2 regions of the Streptomyces sp. NPDC102406 genome follow, and region 1 is predicted to be linked to the other one. Evidence: riboswitches for the same ligand, from Rfam matches in the RefSeq annotation. Region 1 holds a riboswitch; the other holds the start of a gene.
The links. A riboswitch is a leader RNA that binds a small molecule or an ion and turns the genes downstream of it on or off. The one in region 1 is predicted to bind thiamine pyrophosphate.
Positions count from the first base shown of each region.

Region 2: linked by a shared signal. The riboswitch ahead of ACIRF8_RS10670 (purine-cytosine permease family protein) and the one ahead of ACIRF8_RS26415 (thiamine ABC transporter substrate binding subunit) in region 1 are both predicted to bind thiamine pyrophosphate.

Region 1 covers NZ_JBIWKP010000007.1:111,419-116,652, reverse strand. Annotated here, with positions in the region: gene ACIRF8_RS26425 (ATP-dependent nuclease) at 1-103, opposite strand, end outside; gene rlmN (23S rRNA (adenine(2503)-C(2))-methyltransferase RlmN) at 414-1,520, shown strand; TPP riboswitch at 1,551-1,667, shown strand; gene ACIRF8_RS26415 (thiamine ABC transporter substrate binding subunit) at 1,746-2,834, shown strand; gene ACIRF8_RS26410 (ABC transporter permease) at 2,810-4,513, shown strand; gene ACIRF8_RS26405 (ABC transporter ATP-binding protein) at 4,513-5,234, shown strand, end outside.
Region 2 covers NZ_JBIWKP010000002.1:458,066-463,299, reverse strand. Annotated here, with positions in the region: gene ACIRF8_RS10690 (GlsB/YeaQ/YmgE family stress response membrane protein) at 191-454, shown strand; gene ACIRF8_RS10685 (alanine--tRNA ligase-related protein) at 721-1,905, shown strand; gene ACIRF8_RS10680 (DUF4097 family beta strand repeat-containing protein) at 1,913-2,665, opposite strand; gene ACIRF8_RS10675 (hypothetical protein) at 3,013-3,408, shown strand; TPP riboswitch at 3,430-3,530, shown strand; gene ACIRF8_RS10670 (purine-cytosine permease family protein) at 3,513-4,937, shown strand; partial or broken gene ACIRF8_RS10665 (alpha/beta fold hydrolase) at 4,874-5,234, opposite strand, start outside.

The DNA of each region.
Region 1 (5,234 bases):
CAGCCAACAGAGTGACGGGCCCCATTGTCCCGCTGTGCTGCATCTCCGTCCCGAAGCTTCTGTATCCAGAAATGCCAAGGCCAGGGAAGATGAGACTGGGCATGTCGACTCCATCGGCTGTTGAACCAGGCTGTAGTAAGAATTTACTCCCGAAAGGGCTCGCATGTGCTCTGATTCAGCGGAGATGCGGGCACCCGTGTGATGATCCTGGTTTTGCCAACTCAGCCGCACAAGGCCCCGCGCCCTGCGTTAGACGAGGTGTTTGCTGGTCAGGCCGTCGTGAAGCCCCCACTTCGGGGCCGTCTGTGGGCCGTCCAGGGCCGCTCAACAGTGACCAACCGCGACCGCCAGCGACAGGCGGCCAACGCGACGACCCCAGGTCACCCCCGTTCATCTGCGACACTGGGAGTGCCATGCCTAAGCCCGGAGAACTCACATTCGTCGCCCCCCGCGGAGCCAAGAAGCCGCCGCGGCACCTTGCTGACCTCTCGCCTGCCGAGCGGAAGGAAGCCGTTGCCGCGATCGGTGAGAAGCCGTTTCGTGCCAAGCAGCTCTCGCAGCACTACTTCGCGCGGTTCGCGCACGATCCCGCGGAGTGGACCGACATCCCCGCCGGGTCGCGGGAGAAGCTGCGGGAGGCGTTGCTGCCCGAGCTGATGACGGTCGTGCGGCATCTGTCGACCGACCAGGACACCACCCGCAAGACGCTGTGGCGGCTGTTCGACGGGACGCTCGTCGAGTCGGTGCTGATGCGGTACCCGGACCGGGTGACGATGTGTATCTCGTCGCAGGCCGGGTGCGGGATGAACTGCCCGTTCTGTGCCACGGGGCAGGCGGGGCTCGACCGGAACCTGTCGACCGGTGAGATCGTGCACCAGATCGTCGACGGGATGCGGGCGCTGCGAGACGGGGAGATTCCTGGTGGGCCCGCCCGGCTGAGCAACATCGTGTTCATGGGGATGGGCGAGCCGCTCGCCAACTACAAGCGGGTCGTGCAGTCGATCCGGGCGCTCACCGACCCCGAGCCGGATGGGCTCGGGCTGTCGCAGCGTGGCATCACCGTGTCGACGGTCGGGCTCGTGCCCGCCATCCACCGGTTCGCCGACGAGGGCTTCAAGTGCCGTCTCGCCATCTCGCTGCACGCGCCCGACGACGAGCTGCGCGACACCCTCGTACCGGTCAACACGCGCTGGAAGGTGCGGGAAGTGCTGGACGCCGGGTGGGAGTACGCCGCGAAGTCGGGGCGGCGGCTCTCCATCGAGTACGCCCTCATCCGCGACATCAACGACCAGGCGTGGCGCGGCGACCGGCTCGGCCGCCTGCTGCGGGGCAAGCCGGTGCACGTCAATCTCATTCCGCTGAACCCGACTCCGGGGTCGAAGTGGACGGCGTCGCGGCCCGAGGACGAGAAGGCGTTCGTCGAGGCCGTCGCCGCGCACGGCGTACCGGTGACCGTCCGGGACACCCGTGGGCAGGAGATCGACGGGGCGTGTGGTCAGCTCGCCGCCACCGAACGGTAGCCTTACGCCAGTACCAGTACCCACATCTGCATATTCCGACAGGGGAGCGCCACAGCGCTGAGAGTGCGGCACCAGAGCAAGGCAGGCCGCAGACCCTCTGAACCTCGCCCGGGTCATTCCGGGTAGGAAGTTCGGTCACCACTCATGCTGTTGCGCCCTGCCCGGGATCTTCGAGGTCCCCGGGCAGGGCCGCGTCTTCTCCTGGTCATTCCAGGAGGAATTCGAATGCGAACGAGCAAGACGACGTACGGGGCCATCGCCGTGGCGGTGGGGCTCGGGTTCGTCACGTTGTCCGCGTGCGGGTCGTCCGGCGACACGGACTCCGCCGGCGGCTCCAAGACCGTCACCCTCGTCAGCCACGACTCGTGGGCGGTCTCCAAGAACGTACTGAAGGACTTCGAGAAGAAGTCCGGCTACACGGTGAAGGTCCTGGAGGACGGTGACGCCGGGCAGGCCGTCAACAAGGCGATCCTGTCCAAGGGCAATCCGCAGGGCGACGTCTTCTTCGGCGTCGACAACACCCTGCTGTCCCGGGCGCTCGACAACGGGATCTTCACCTCGTACGAGGCGAAGAACCTCGGTGCGGTCAAGGGCGCCTACCAGCTCGACGCCGGCAAACACCGCGTCACGCCCGTCGACACGGGCGCCATCTGCGTCAACTACGACAAGAAGTACTTCGCGCAGCACAAGCTGAAGCCGCCGTCCTCCTTCGCCGATCTCGCCGAGCCGCGGTACAAGAACCTGCTGGTCACCGAGAACGCGGCCACCTCGTCGCCGGGGCTCGGGTTCCTGCTGGGGTCCGCCGCGCGCTACGGCGACGACGCCTGGCAGGGCTACTGGAAGAAGCTCGTGGCCAACGGGGTCAAGGTCGTCGACGGCTGGGACCAGGCGTACAACGAGGAGTTCAGCGGCAGCGCCGGCGGCAAGAAGGCGGGGGGCGAGCGCCCGCTCGTCGTGTCGTACGCGTCCTCGCCGCCCGCCGAGGCGATCTACTCCGACCCGCAGCCCGCGACGGCGCCGGTCGGTGTCGCGACCGGGACCTGTTTCCGGCAGGTCGAGTTCGCCGGGCTGCTCGACGGCGCCAGGAACGAGAAGGGCGGGAAGGCGCTGCTCGACTTCCTGATCTCCAAGGAGTTCCAGCAGGACATGCCGCTCAACATGTTCGTCGACCCGGTGACCGACGACGCCACGGCGCCCGCCGACTACACGAAGTACGCCGTGAAGGTCGACGACCCCGAGACCATGAGCCCGCGCAAGATCGCGGACAACCGTGACAACTGGGTCAAGTCGTGGACCTCGCTCGTCAGGAAGTAGCGGCTGAGGCGAAGGCCCGCGCCGCCGGTGTCCGTCGGTCCGGGAGCCTGGTGCGGCTCGGGCTCATGGTCGTGCCCGTCGTGTTCTTCGCCGTCTTCTTCGCGTACCCGGTCGTCGCGATCGTCCGCCGGGGGCTGCTCGTCGGCGGCGTCTGGCAGACCGGGCGGATCGTGGACGTGCTGGGGGAGCCGGACATCCGGCACGTCCTGTGGTTCACGGGGTGGCAGGCGCTCGCCTCGACCGCGCTCACGTTGCTGATCGCGTTGCCGGGCGCGTATGTGTTCGCGCGGCTCGACTTCCCCGGCAAGCAGATCCTGCGGGCCGTCGTGACCGTGCCGTTCGTGCTGCCGACCGTCGTGGTCGGGACGGCGTTCCTGGCACTGGTCGGGCGGGGCGGGCTGCTCGACGCGCTGTGGGGCGTCCGGCTCGACACGACGGTGTGGGCGATCCTGGCCGCGCACGTCTTCTTCAACTACGCGGTCGTCGTACGGACCGTGGGCGGGCTGTGGGGGCAGCTCGACCCGCGGCAGGAGGAGGCCGCGCGGATGCTCGGTGCCTCCCGGTTCACGGCGTGGCGCACGGTGACACTGCCCGCGCTCGGACCCGCCGTGGCCGCCGCGGCACTCATGGTCTTCCTGTTCACGTTCACCTCGTTCGGGGTGGTGCAGATCCTCGGCGGGCCCGGCTACTCGACCCTCGAAGTCGAGATCTACCGGCAGACCGCCCAGATCTTCGACCTGTCGACCGCCGCCGTCCTCACGCTCGTGCAGTTCGCCGCCGTGGGGCTCATCCTCGCCGTGCACGCCTGGAGCGTGCGCCGGCGGGAGAGCGCGCTCCGGCTCGTCGACGCCGCGCACACCGCGCGCCGCCCGCGCGGGGCGGCCCAGTGGGCGCTCCTCGGTGCGGTGGCGGCGACCGTCGCCCTGCTGATCCTGCTGCCGCTCGGCGTGCTCGTGCAGCGCTCGCTCGACGCCCCGGGCGGCTACGGGTTCGCGTACTACCGCGCCCTCGGTGACGCCGACGGCGGAACCTTCCTGGTGCCGCCGATCAACGCCGTGTGGAACTCCCTGGAGTACGCGCTCGCCGCCACCGGGATCGCCCTCGTCGTCGGCGGACTCGCCGCCGCCGCGCTGACCCGGCGGGCGGGACGCCTGGTGCGCGGCTTCGACGCCCTGCTGATGCTGCCGCTCGGCGTGTCCGCGGTGACCGTCGGGTTCGGCTTCCTGATCACGCTCGACAAGCCGCCGCTGGATCTGCGGGCCTCCTGGATCCTGGTGCCGCTCGCCCAGGCGCTGGTCGGGGTGCCCTTCGTCGTCCGGACGATGCTGCCGGTGCTCCGCGCCGTCGACGGGCGGTTGCGGGAGGCCGCCGCCGTGCTCGGGGCGTCACCGCTGCGGGCCTGGCGGGAGGTCGACCTGCCGATGGTGCGGCGGGCGCTGCTGGTCGCGGCGGGGTTCGCGTTCGCCGTGTCGCTCGGCGAGTTCGGCGCCACCGTGTTCATCGCGCGCCCCGACAACCCGACCCTGCCGGTCGCCGTGGCGCGGCTGCTCGGCCGGGCCGGTGACCTCAACTACGGCCAGGCGATGGCCCTCTCGACGGTCCTCATGATCGTCTGTGCCGCCGCTCTGCTGCTGCTCGAACGCATGCGGCCCGCGCGGGCCTCGACCGGGGAGTTCTGATGGCGTCCATGCTCGCACTCGACGACGCGACCGTACGGTTCGGGGGGCGCGCCGCGCTCGACGCGCTGGACCTGGAGGTCGCCGAGCACGAGATCGTGTGCGTCCTCGGGCCCAGCGGCAGCGGCAAGTCGACGCTGCTGCGCGCAGTCGCCGGACTGCAACACCTGGACAGCGGACGGGTGTTGCTCGCCGGACGCGACCAGAGGGGCGTGCCCGCGCACAAGCGGGGCGTGGGCCTCATGTTCCAGGACCACCAGTTGTTCCCGCAGCGGGACGTCGGTGGCAACGTCGCCTTCGGGCTGCGGATGCACGGCGCCGGGCGCGCGGAACAGGCTTCCAGGGTCGGGGAGTTGCTGAAGCTCGTCGGGCTGCCCGGTGCCGAAGGCCGGGCCGTGACCGCGCTGTCCGGCGGCGAGCAGCAGCGTGTCGCGCTCGCCCGGGCGCTGGCCCCGAGCCCCCGGCTGCTGATGCTGGACGAACCCCTCGGTCAGCTCGACCGGTCGCTGCGTGAGCGGCTCGTCGTCGAACTGCGCGAACTCTTCGGCGAGTTGGGCACGACCGTCCTGGCCGTCACCCACGACCAAGGCGAGGCCTTCGCCCTCGCCGACCGGGTCGTCGTCATGCGCGACGGCCGCATCGCCCAGTCCGGCACCCCGCTCGATGTGTGGCGGCACCCCGCCGACGAGTTCGTGGCACGCTTCCTCGGCTTCGACAACGTCAC
Region 2 (5,234 bases), on a different contig from region 1:
TGGTTGTACGCCAAAAAGAAAAAAACCGGCAAAGGCGCGCGGCTCCCTACTCGATCGGACGCAGATCGGACGTCCCATGGCGCGCCCCAGGCCGCCGCGCACAGTCCCGGCGTAGCGGCCCCGAGGCGGGGCACTCGTCAACTCCCCGACTCCGCAGCGGAGTTGCTTCGCCAACGAAAGGCATGCAGACATGGAGATCTCGGGCATCTTCACCGCGATCGTGATCGGCATCGTGATCGGCGTCCTCGGGCGCCTGGTCCTCCCCGGCCGTCAGCGCATCGGCATCCTGTGGACGGTCGCGGTCGGTATCGTCGCCGCGCTTCTCGGCACGGTCCTCGCCGCCGCGTTCGACGTCGCCGACACCAAGGGCATCGACTGGATCGAACTGATCATCCAGATCGGCCTGGCGGCTGTGGGCGTCGCGGGTCTGGAGCGGCTCAAGGGCCGCCGCTGACCCCGCGCGGACCCGTAAACCAGATGTGCTCCCGGGCGGAGCCCGTTACCGTAGGGCCCATGAACGTCATGGGCCCACGCACCACCGCGACCGCGCGAGCGACCAGCTCGCCGGTTGCCGCCGCCTGACGTTCTTCTCCCACCTCGGCGACCGGAGACGGCCCGCCGATGGTTCCGTGGCAGTTCCTCAGCTCCTCAGCCCGGTTCTCCCGTGTCCCATGCGGTCCGTGTCCGGTGCCTCCCCGCCCTCCGCGAAGGAGCCACCCCATGAACACCGAGACCGTCATCCGTACCTTCGTCGAGTACTACGAGGAACGCGGCCACCACCGCGTCACCGGCTCGACGCTGCTCCCGCCCCCCGGCGACCCCGTCCTCTTCACCACCTCGGGCATGCACCCCCTCACCCCCCATCTGGAGGGCCGACCGCACGAGCACGGGCGGCGGCTGGTCAACGTGCAGCGCTGTCTGAGGACCACGGACCTGGAGGAGGTCGGCGACCCCACCCATCTCACCGTCTTCGAGATGCTCGGCACCTGGTCGCTCGGCGACTACGAGGGCCCGCAGAGCCTCGACTGGGGACACGCCCTGCTCACCGAGGGGTTCGGCATCGACCCCGGCCTGCTCCACGCCACGGTGTTCGGCGGCGACGACCAGGTGGGCCCGGACACGGACTCCCTGCGGGTGTGGGAGGAGCGCGGGGTACCGGTGGAGCACACCGTCGACGACAACTGGTGGTCCAACGGGCCGACCGGACCGTGCGGCCCCGACTCGGAGATCTTCCTCTGGACCGGTGACACGCCCCCGGAGTCGACGCCCACCCGCGACGAACGCTGGGTCGAGGTCTGGAACCACGTGATGATGCGGCACCGCCGACTGCCCGACGGCAGCCTCGTGCCGCTGCCGCAGCGCAACGTCGACACGGGCCTCGGCGTGGAACGGCTCGCCGCCCTGCTCCAGGGCGAACGCTCGGTGTTCGACTGCGACGTCTTCACGCCGTGGCGCCGCACCGTGCCGGACCTGTGGCACCTCGACGAACCCACCTCACGCCTCGTCTGCGACCACCTGCGCTCGGCCATGGTGGTCGTCGGGGACGGCGTACGCCCCGGCACCACGGGCCGCGGCTATGTACTGCGCCGCCTGATCCGCCGTGCCCTCACCGCCTTGTGGCGGGACGACCCCTCGCGCGGACTCGGCGATCTTCCGGGCGAGTTGACGCGGCACACGCTCGACCACTTCCGTCAGTCGGCCGACCCGGACGAGGTGCGCCGCGTCCTGCTCGACGAGGAACGCCGGTTCGCCGGTCTCCTCCGGCGCGGCCGACAGGTGCTGGCCCGGCCGCGCTTCCGCGGCACGCTCGACGAGGAGGACCTGCACTACCTCCACGACACGCACGGCCTGCCCCCGGAGCTGGTACGGAGCCTGCGCGAGGAGGACCCGAGCCGCGTCTCCTAGCCCGTCCTCAGTCGCGGGCGGCCCGTACGTCACCGTTGACCGTGGTCAGCGTCATGGTGCGGGCGGGCCGGTCGCCGCCCGCGGGGAGCGTGATCAGGGGGCGGCCGTTGTCCGTGGTGGCGTTCACCCGGTAGGCGGGGGAGTCGTGCGGGACGGAGACGTCCACCGAGCCGTTGACGGTCCGCCCGGCGACCTGCCGCGGGGCGGTGGCGCACCCCAGGGTGACATCACCGTTGACCGTACGCGCCCGCAGTGCCGACGCGCGTACGGCGGTGGTCCGCACGGAACCGTTCCGGGTCGCGAGCCGTACCGTCGCCTCGCGCTGCCCCGAACCCGTCACCGTCACATCGCCGTTGACGGTGGTCAGGTCCAGGGGGCCGGACACCCCGGCCGCATCGACCCCGGCGTTGCGCGCGGTGACGGTGACCGAGGTCCCGGCCGGGACGCCGATCTCCGGCATGCGCGGGCAGGGGCGGTCCGGCCCGTCGTCCTTGCGGCACGACAGATCGAGGACCCGGCTGCGGCCGTGCCCGGACCAGTGGGAGGCGACGGCCTGGTCGACGCCGATCTCGTCACCGTCGGCGGGCCGCAGACGCACCCCGTTCTCCGTGGTGATCGTCAGACGCGTGACGGAACCTGTCAGTTGTGCGTCCGCCGCGTCGGACCGACCGTGCCCGTCGCCCTCCGCGCACCCCGCCAGAAGAGGGCCCGCCGCCAGCACGAGAGCCCCGACGGCCAGATACCGGGCGGATGACTTCATCGCTGCCTTCATCCCGACCGACTGCCCCGTGCCGGGCCCCGCTCACCCGATCGCGGAACCCGGCCTGCCGCAGGGGGCCGCGGAGGTCTGAGGGCCCCGCCCTCCGCCCGGAGGCGGAGGGCGGGGTGGCGGGCTCACTGCCGAACCCTCCCGGGAGGGGTTCGAGGTGATCCGTGTCGCACGAAGTCCCCTGAACAACGAGGGTGAAACGTGGGAAACCGGCGGTGTCTCGCGTGACATCGGCCGGAACCTCGCGCCGGCCGGGGGCGTGTGCCGCCCGGCCGTGGGTAGGCGCGCCCCACACGGGCCGCGCCGGCTGCGCCGCCCGCCGACTGAGGGGTCCGAGGATGGAGCGAGCGGGGGCGCGGTTTCCGGCGCGTTGGGAGGACGGCGGCGTCCTGGTCGTCGAGGTCGTCGGCGACTTCGACGGACCCGCCGCGGCCGAGCTGAGCGGGCTGCTGACGCGTACGGCACGGACCGGACAGCGGCTCTTCGTGGTGGACTTCCGGGAGGTCGACCGCTGCTCTGCGGACGCGGTCCGGCAGTTCGTCGGCGCGGGCCCGGAGACCGAGGCGCTGCCGGGCGGCTTCCTCGCCGTCGTCCCCGGCACCACCGCGCGCCCCGTGCTGGACGCCGAGGGTGCCGATCGCCTGTCGGGCGGCATCCACGACACCGTCCTGAGCGCCCTGGAGGCCTGCCGGTCCTCGGCACCGGAGGCCGGGGGAGCGGGCGTCCTGAACTAGCGGCTAGTCTTCGCATCCGTACTGCCCGACACGGGGTGCCCCACGACATCGACGGGGCTGAGATCACACCCGTAGAACCTGAACCAGTTAGCACTGGCGGAGGGATGTCAGCGATGCCGACACCGCACGCGCCCGCGACCACGCCCGCTTTCGACGGACGGATGCCCGCCGCGCCGGGCGACTGGCGGCCCGAGGCGCGGGGCATCGCGCCGGTCCCCGAGGACGCCCGGTACGGCGGCGCCGGACGGCTGTTCACCGTGTGGTTCGCGCCCAACCTGACCATGAGCGGCGTCTTCACCGGCACCGTCGGCATCGCCCTCGGCCTGGACTTCGCCACCGCCCTGGCCGCCGTGGTCCTCGGCACCGTGCTCGGCGCCGTGCCCACCGCGTACCTCGGCACGTGGGGCAGCCGCACCGGAGCGGGGCAACTGCCCCTCGCCCGCCTGGCGTTCGGCCGGGGCGTCGTCGTCCCCGGCACCCTGCAATGGCTGTCGTCCATCGCCTGGGACGCGCTCATCGGACTGTTCGGCGCGGACGCGCTGGCCCGTCTCTGCGGCTGGCCGTTCTGGCTCGGGGCGCTGGTGATGATGGCGGCCCAGGGAGCCTTCGGAGCACTGGGCTACGAGGCCGTCCACCGCCTCCAGAAGTGGATGACGGCCGTTCTGGCCGTCGCCCTCTGCGCCCTGGCGCTGCGGCTGGCGCACACCGGTGTCACGCCCGCCGGCCACGGAAGCGCTCAAGGCGCCGACCGCGCCGGGGCGTTCGTCCTCACCACCACCATCGCGTTGAGCCTCGCGATCTCCTGGGCCCCGTACGCCAGTGACTTCAGCCGCTACCTGCCGCGCACGACCTCGGCGCCCCGCATGTTCTGGTGCACGCTGGCGGGCATCGTCGTGTCCTTCACGGCCGTGCAGACGCTCGGGCTCTGGGGCGCCTCCGTCTTCACCGACCAGACCGCCCGGGGCGTCGACACACTGCTGGGCGGGGGAGTGATCGGCTCCGTCGGGCTCCTGGCCGTCGCGCTGGCCGCGCTGTGCAGCAACGCGATGAACGACTACAGCGGTTCACTGGCACTCCAGGTCATCGGCGCCCGCCTGCCACGCCCGCTCGCCGCCGGGCTCGCCGCGCTCCTCGGGTTCCCGCTGGCGCTGTGGATGCACGCCGCCGACACCGCGGCCCGCTTCCAGGACGTACTCCTGTTCGTGGGCTACTGGATCCCCGGCTTCGTCGCCGTCGTCCTCGTCGACTGGCTGGCCCGGGCCCGCGCGCGAGCGGGCGCCCCCCTCGACCTCGCCACCGAACTCTCCCGGCGACGGCCCTCCTGGCCCGCGCTCCTGGCGTTCCTCGCCGCCTTCGCCGCCACGGTCCCGTTCATGGACACGAGCCTCTACGTCGGCCCGGTGGCGCGGGCGCTGCACGGCGCGGATCTCGGCTACTACGTCGCCTTCATGACCGCGCTGGTCATCTACGCCCCGCTCAGGCCGGGCGTCCGGTACGGCCGGAAGAACGCCCGCAGTTCCTCCGCGTAGAGCTCGGGCTCCTCGAACACCGCGAAGTGACCGCCGCGGGCGGGCTCGGTGAAGCGGACCAGGTGGGTGGTGCGCGCGAGCCAGGCGCGCGGCGGGCGGACGACATCGCCGCGGAAGACCGAGAAACCGGACGGCACCTCGACCCTTCGGGTGAGCTGCGGGGTCGATCGCCGCGTTCGCGTGGTACATCCGCATCGACGAGCCGATCGTCCGCGTCAGCCAGTACAGGGTGACGTTGGTGAGGATCTCGTCCTTGGTGAAGCTGCGTTCGACGTCCCCGCCGCAGTCGCTCCACGC